Regions from separate parts of the Ruegeria sp. HKCCD9138 genome, predicted to be linked through region 2. Evidence: riboswitches for the same ligand, from Rfam matches in the RefSeq annotation. Region 2 holds a riboswitch; the other holds the start of a gene.
What was found. A riboswitch is a leader RNA that binds a small molecule or an ion and turns the genes downstream of it on or off. The one in region 2 is predicted to bind thiamine pyrophosphate.
Positions count from the first base shown of each region.

Region 1: it holds a riboswitch for thiamine pyrophosphate, as region 2 does, so the genes downstream of both, thiD (bifunctional hydroxymethylpyrimidine kinase/phosphomethylpyrimidine kinase) here and thiB (thiamine ABC transporter substrate binding subunit) in region 2, are expected to answer to the same signal.

Region 1 is NZ_JBWVAZ010000002.1:414,161-418,055, reverse strand. It holds gene AC2TEL_RS05300 (FAD-dependent oxidoreductase) at 1-975, opposite strand, end outside; gene thiS (sulfur carrier protein ThiS) at 1-14, opposite strand, end outside; gene thiD (bifunctional hydroxymethylpyrimidine kinase/phosphomethylpyrimidine kinase) at 972-1,775, opposite strand; TPP riboswitch at 1,832-1,937, opposite strand; gene dnaJ (molecular chaperone DnaJ) at 2,065-3,213, opposite strand; gene AC2TEL_RS05285 (FkbM family methyltransferase) at 3,217-3,895, opposite strand, start outside.
Region 2 is NZ_JBWVAZ010000003.1:59,292-63,186, reverse strand. It holds gene AC2TEL_RS06130 (thiamine/thiamine pyrophosphate ABC transporter permease ThiP) at 1-1,374, opposite strand, end outside; gene thiB (thiamine ABC transporter substrate binding subunit) at 1,350-2,330, opposite strand; TPP riboswitch at 2,364-2,467, opposite strand; gene AC2TEL_RS06120 (LysR family transcriptional regulator) at 2,566-3,480, opposite strand; gene AC2TEL_RS06115 (ornithine cyclodeaminase family protein) at 3,586-3,895, shown strand, end outside.

The DNA.
Region 1 (3,895 bases), on a different contig from region 2:
AGCACGATCTTCATCGACAAACTCCGAATAATTGTTTTCCAGTGCCAGATCGGCCACACCCTGAGCCAACGCCGGGGCAAGAAGGTAGCCATGGCGATAAAGCCCGTTTGCGTAGATTGTTCGCCCCAACCGCCGGATGCGTGGCAGGTTGTCGGGGAATGCGGGGCGCAGATCGACGCCGATTTCCAGCACTTCGGCCTCTCCGAAAGCGGGATTGAGCGCATAGGCCGCACTGAGTAGCTCCAGCATGGAGCGGGCTGTGATACGGCTGCTGTCCTCGGCTTCGACCATCGTCGCGCCCAGCATGAAGACGCCGTCCGCGCGCGGTACGACATAAAGAGGTATGCGCGGATGCAGCAATCGCACCGGCCTGTTCAAGGTCACATCCTTGCAACGGATCACCAGCATCTCGCCCTTTACGCCGCGCAGATCGTGCAGCGTGTCCCGCGCGTGCAGACCGCGGCAATCAATTGCGTTCTCCAACCGAGCCGGGGCAGGTTTGCAGTGAAAACTAACACCCAGAGCCTCGAGCCGTCGATAGACATCCAAAAGGGCCCGCCGGGGATTCAGGTGCGCTTCACCATCGAAAAACAGACCTTTGTTGAATCCATGCAAATCAGGCTCTAACTGGGCAAGTTTTTCTCGATCGATCTCGGAATACCCTTCCGTACGGCGTGCAAATCGACGCAAATCGGGCAGGTCACGGGCATTGGCCACAACCAACGTGCCGCGCCGCTGAACCTGCGTGCGCGCGGCCCACCAGCCAATTGCAGCCTGACCCAACCGCAGAACGGGTTCCTCGGCGGTCTCGTTTTCGCACCACGGCGCCAACATCCCTCCGGCCCACCAGGAACAGCCGTGCGCCGCCGGAGGTCCTGCGGGGTCAAACACCTGAACCTTGGCGCCGCGCGAGACCAGCTCGGATGCGACCGCAAGACCGGCGACACCGGACCCTATGACCGACCAGACCGTCACGCGGACCATACCTGATGAAAGTGGTGAACCGGCCCCTGACCCTGACCCACCTGCAACTCGTCCGCACGCACAATGGCCGTCTGCAAATAGGCATGAGCATCCGCAACTGCATCGGTCACGCAGTGCCCCTTAGCGAGACCTGCGGCAATGGAGGACGACAAAGTGCAGCCCGTGCCGTGCGTGTTTTTGGTGACGTGACGCGGCGCCCGGTATTCCGTCACCGAGCCCGACTGGTCGACGAGAAGATCGTGGCAGAAATCACCCGCCCCGTGCCCGCCTTTCATAAGAACGGACCGAGGCCCCATCCCGCACAACGCCTTACCTTGATCGATCATCTCGGCGACGGACTCAGCTGGGTGACTGTTCAGCAAGCGGGCGGCCTCTGGCAGGTTGGGCGTCAGAACCGTGGCCATCGGCAGCAGCACGTCCCGAAGCGTTGAAACAGCGGCATCCGCCAGCAGTGCATCGCCGGATTTGGCAACCATTACGGGGTCGATCACGACCGGTCCCGGGAAACTGGCCAAAGACGCTGCCACAGTTTGGATGATTTCGGGTGTGGCAAGCATCCCGATCTTGACCGCGCGCACGTCCAAATCGCTCAGTACGGCCGCGATCTGATCTGCGACCATATCCAGCGGTATGCTGTGCACAGCGGTCACTGCCTGCGTGTTCTGAGCCGTTACGGCAGTGATGACGCTAGCGCCGTAAACGCCCAGTGCAGACATCGCCTTTAGATCGGCCTGTATGCCGGCCCCTCCGCCGCTGTCCGATCCTGCAATTGTCAGCGCGATTGGCACCATGTCGTTGCTCCAACATCTTTTGGGCAACGGGCATGGAAAACGTCGGTATGCCGTCAGCATACTGTAAGACCGTTCCCTACGCCGGTATTGCCCGGATCAGGTTCGATGGGTTAGCGCATTCGCGCCTCTCAGCCCCCAGACGGGGCACCCCAACGGTTCACGTGCAAAATTTCAGGGGTCTCATCCGGATTCAAGGGCCAATTTGGCGCAGCCGACAAAAAACTGGACTTATGAAATGAAAAGAGCCGGTCCACGGGACCGGCTCTTTGTTGTGCAATTGAGTGCTGGGTCAGCCTTTCATACCGTCCCAAAAGGACTTGACGGACGAGAAAAAGCTTTTTGATTCCGGATGGTTATCTTCGCCCAGATCGTCAAACTCGCGAAGCAACTCTTTCTGACGGCTTGTCAGATTGACCGGAGTTTCCACCGCCAATTCGATGAACATGTCCCCGACACCACCACCGCGCAGGGCAGGCATGCCCTTGCCGCGCAGCCGCATTTGGCGCCCGGACTGGCTGCCTGCCGGGATTTGAACACGGCCTCGGCCGCCATCAATGGTCGGCACCTCGATCGACCCGCCCAGCGCGGCCTTGGCCATGCTGACCGGCACGCGGCAATAGAGGTTTACACTGTCACGTTCGAACAGCTTGTGCTCGGACACCTCGACAAAGATGTACAGATCACCCGGAGGGCCACCGCGCATCCCGGCCTCGCCCTCGCCCGCAAGGCGAATGCGGGTACCGGTTTCGACACCGGCGGGAATGTTCACGGACAGCGCACGCTCTTTCTCGACACGGCCTGCACCCTTGCAGGATTTGCACGGATTCTTGATGATCTGCCCCAGGCCCGAACAGGTTGGGCAGGTGCGTTCCACGGTGAAAAAGCCCTGTTGCGCCCGGACCTTACCCATGCCCGAACAGGTCGGACAAGCCGTGGGTTCCACGCCGCCTTCAGCCCCGGTTCCTTCGCACGAGGAACAGGCCACAGCCGTAGGAACATTTATGGTCTTCTGAAGGCCGGCATATGCCTCTTCCAGTGTCACCCGCAGGTTATAGCGCAGGTCGGACCCACGCGCGGCCCGGCGTCCGCCACCGCCGCGCTGACCCCCCATGAAGTCGCCGAACAGGTCGTCAAACACATCCGAAAACGCGCTGGAGAAGTCACCGTGACCGAATCCGCCGCCCGGTCGTCCTCCACCTCCGCCCATGCCGTTCTCGAACGCGGCATGGCCGAAGCGGTCATAGGCAGCCTTCTTGTCCGCGTCGCGCAGCACGTCATAGGCTTCGTTCGCTTCCTTGAACTGAGCCTCTGCATCCGGGTTGTCCTTGTTGCGGTCCGGATGCAATTCCTTGGCCTTCCTGCGAAAGCCCTTTTTTATTTCATCCGACGAAGCGCCCTTGGACACGCCGAGCACTTCGTAATAGTCGCGCTTTGACATTTGTTATTCCTTCGTGCCGCCGGGTGCGTTGCTTTCACTGAGCCTGTACACGCCATTGGTGTTGTTTGCAAAGCTGGCCACGTAACCCGCCTTATTCAAGACCTGGGCAAGCCCATCATCCGAGTGCTTGATTTCAACCAGCAGCAGATCTGGCCAGATCTCGCCCGGTGCGTCTTCGAAAAAGGCCTGTAAAACGCGGGTTTCCTGACCCTCAATATCCATCTTCATTGCATCGACTCTGGTCAAACCCGCGTCATGCATTGCGTCCAGCAAGGGGACGGCGTTCACGCTCAGGTCCCCGGCATCGGCAACTTTGGCATGTCCTCTGTCCCCCAGGTTCGAGGACTCGAACCAAACCTCACCCGGTTTGTCAGACAAGGCCTGATCGCAATGGGTCACCTCGGTGGCAGCGTTTGCAGCCAGATTGGTCGCAAGCCTTGCCTTGTTGACCGGGTCCGGTTCCACGGCCAAAGCTCTGAGATTGCGCCCCAACCCTTGCACGACCGATCTGACCCATAGCGTATAAAGACCGACATTCGCTCCGGCATCGACAAAGACATAGTCGCCCGAGCTTTGCGATACATGATCAGCCAGCAGTCGTCGTTCATCGGGATCAAAGAACTGAGTGCCCGTGATAACGCGCCTCTCTGCCCAGTTGTCCGAAGGGTACAGGCGGCATTTC
Region 2 (3,895 bases):
GCCAAGATCACCCATCGATAGTGCGGCACCGAGGCCAGCGGCAAAGCAGATTTGCGGGCGCATTCGAGGGAGCAGAATCCAGGCAATAAAGGTCTTCTTTCCCATGCCCAGTGATAGCCCGAGCCGCCCGTGCCGCGCGACGATATCGCGGGCTACTGGCACGAGAATGCGCAGGGCAAAGGGCAGGGCCATGACGGCATTCACCAGGGCGGTCACAGGAAGCGCCAGCGAAGTCGGGTTTGCCAGTGGACGAATCATAATGAACAGACCGGTGCCGATAACCAACGGTGACGCGGCCAGACCCAGAATTCCGCTGAGTTCGACAATCCCGAAACGCCCGGTCGCGACGGCCGTTGCCATCGGCAGTGCAAGCATCAGCAGGATCGCAGTGCTGGCAGCGGCCACAATGATCGAGGTCAGCGCCGCGCGAAACACAATTGCTGGCATGTCAAAGAACCCCGTGAACCCCGAAATCACCACTGATGCCAAGGGGAGCAACAGGAATGCCGCCGCCGCCAAGATCCAGAACGCATCGATTGCAGGCGCCCCTCCATCCCAGCGGCGAATGGCACGATCCAACCCTGCGCCAAGGCCATCTCTGCGCGAAAACCTGAGCGCTGCCAGCGCGGCGGCTGCGGTTAGTGCAAGTTGCAGCGCTGACAGCAGTGCGGCGCGACCAAGGTCAAAATCATAGGTGAAGGCCTGATAGATTGCGAGTTCAAGTGTCGTCGCCCGCGGTCCCCCGCCCAGCGTCAAAGCAACGGCGAAACTTGTCAGGCAAATGGCGAAGATTACGGCCAGCACCCCGGGGAGTATCCGTGTCAGCATGGGCAGTTCGATCAACCGGAACATCGCCATGCCGTTGCAGTCCAATTGCGCGGCCAGGCGAAACCTCTCGGCGGGAACTTCCTGCCACGCCTGCAGGATGAGGCGCGTGGCCAAGGGCAGGTTGAAGAACACATGGGCCAGAACGACACCATGCAATCCGTAGATGCGAATGGGGGCGAGGCCAAAGAACCCCAGAATGTCCGAGATCCACCCCGCACGGCCAAAGACCTGCAACAGTCCGAGGATTGCAACGATAACCGGCAGAATGAAAGGCGCGCCCAACAAGGCAATGAGGGCTTGTCGCCCCTTGAACCTTCGCCGGGCGAGTGCCCGTGCAACCGGGACGGCCAATCCCGCGCTGAACAGTGCGGACAACACCGCCTGCGTAAGCGTAAAGCGCAGGGCAGACCAGTCGGCGGGGCCAAACCCGCCGGCTGCTTCGGCACGCAGGGCGACCGCGCCGAGCGTACCCAGTATCAGCGCGGCGACCAGCGCGGCCGCGCCGATACCCGGTAACGGGCTTACTGGCTGAGCGCGCCCAGCCATTCCGCAAGCGCCTGATCCCGCATTGCGGCGGCTTCATCCGCTCCGAAGAGCAGGGATTTCTCGGGCACGATCAGAGTTTCAAACCCTTCAGGCAGTCCAGAGGCCGGCGTTACCGCCGGATACATCCAGTTGGTCGTTGGAATGATCTGTTGGAAAGCGTCCGAAACCATGAACTCCAGGAATTGATCGGCCAGTTCGGGTTGATCGGTTCCGGCCAGTTTTGCCGCAACTTCGACCTGCATGTAGTGCCCCTCGTCAAAGGCCGCCGCTGCCTTGCTGGCATCTTCCTCTGCGATCAGATGATAGGCCGGAGAGGTCGTGTAGCTGAGGACCATGTCCGCCTCACCCTCAAGGAACAGGCCATAGGCCTCGGACCAACCCTTGGTCACGGTTACGATGTTGTCGGCAAGCCCGGCCCAGATGTCCGGCGCTTCATCGCCATAGGCCGCTTTGACCCACAACAACAGCCCAAGGCCCGGAGTGGACGAGCGCGGGTCCTGAATGATGATTTTGGTGTCGCCGTCTGCAAGTTCTTGGAAATTGGCAGGCGCCGGTGAATCCGCGTTGTGGACGAACGCAAAATACCCCCAGTCGTAGGGTGCAAAGACATCATCCGTCCACTCGATCGGGAGCGTGTAGTCAGCTGTGACCGAGCTGGGGGCAAACAGACCGGTTTCCTTCGCTGCGGTGATCAGGTTGGTATCCAGCCCCAGCACGACATCGGCGTTGGAACTCTCACCCTCAAGCCGGATACGTGACAGCAGCGCCGCGCCGTCCTCGACACCAATCAGGTTCAGGTCGCAGTTGCACACTGCCTCAAAGGCTTCTTCGACCTGCGGGCCGGGGCCCCAGTCCGAGACAAAGCTGTCATAGGTATAAACGGTCAGCTGAGGTTTGTCGGCGGCGATGGCCGATGTTGCACTCAGTATTCCCGCAGCAATCATCAGATGTTTCATATCATCCTCCATTGCGGCGAGAGGGCAAGGATGGATGAAACCGCTACCCTTCCCTCCGCCGGTTCTAGCCGGTTCAGGTTCAACGGGTTCGCCAAAGGCATCTCAGCACGGCAAGCCGCGCACCCCGAGGTGTTGTTGTGCCTAGGCGGGATCGGACGAAAAGACAACCGGTTTCATAGCAATTCTGGCTTTGTCACTGAATTTCGGAAGACAGGCATGGCATACCCTGAAAGTGTCAGCCGTTTTGCTTCAAGTCGGCAAGAATCGCCTGAATTAATGCCGGTTTGAAGGGTGGGGGGCGCAGGTCTGCCGAGTGTTTGGGAAGAATGGCTGCATAGCCATAAGGCAAAGACAAACCCAGTAATGCGGATTGCGGAAGACACTCCGCACCGCGCTCCGCATCAATGAGCATTTTCGGTACGAGAGCTATACCCGTACCCCGGGACGCAAGTGCAAAGGCAACGGCTGCGCCTCCGATCCGCAGGCCTTTGCGGATGTCCGGTGTTCTTGCGAGCCCCGCGGCACGGAACCAAGCGGCCCATGTCGGGTATGACGCATATTGTTCACCCCAATCGGTATGGATCAGCAGGTTGTCAGGAATTTCGGCAAGACTTCCGTTCGAAATAAATCGCTTGCGAAAATGTTGGCTGCAATAGGGATAGACGGTATCGGTGAAAAGGGGTTCGGTTGTGTGTTGGGGATACAGATGGCTTTCAGCAGTGATCCGGATATCGGTTTGGGTGCTTGTCAAATCCACCGGGTCACCTTCGATGCGCAATTCTATCCCTATGTCTGGATGAGAAGATCGAAATCTGGATACTGCAGGAGCGACCCATTTTTCTGCCAAAGATTGAATAGTGCTGATGATGATCCGAGAGCGCGCTTCGTTTTCCAGGAGTTGGTCTGTGATGGCTGAGATGCTCATCAGCGCGTCGCCGATCGTTGGATGGTAGGATCGCCCTGCATCTGTCAGCAACAGGCTGTTGTTGGTCCGATGAAACAGCTTTTTCCCAAGGAATTCTTCGGCCTTTTTGACCTGCATGCTCACTGCGGCAGGCGACACTCCCAGTTCAGCCGCGGCCGCGGTGAACCCGCCAAGTCGGACGGTTGCCTCAAATGCTTTGAGTGTGTTCAGCGGGGGAAGTCGCACAGGCGGCATTCCTTTGCATCAGGAATTCTTAGGCAAGCGTCACATTTTTTGATCTGGAACGCCAGCATGCATTCTTCAAGATGACAAAAAGCACGGGATCTACGCATGACAAAAATTGAAATCGAATACCTGGGTCAGCCCGAAGTCGATCAGGTGGCACTCAGCAATGATGACATTCTGAACGCGATCGAGCAGGGATTGATCGCGGCGGGGCAGGGTAAGGCGGTCATAGAGCCGCGCATGCATCTGACGCCTGACCCCGCGTTCAACGGGCATTTCAACGTGCTGCGTGGCTATGTGGAGCCGCTGGGCTATGCCGGGGTGAAAATTGTTGGCGACTATGTCGACAATTACAAGCAGGGCTTGCCGTCGGAACTGGCCCTGCTGAACCTGTTCTGTCCCAGAACCGGCGCCC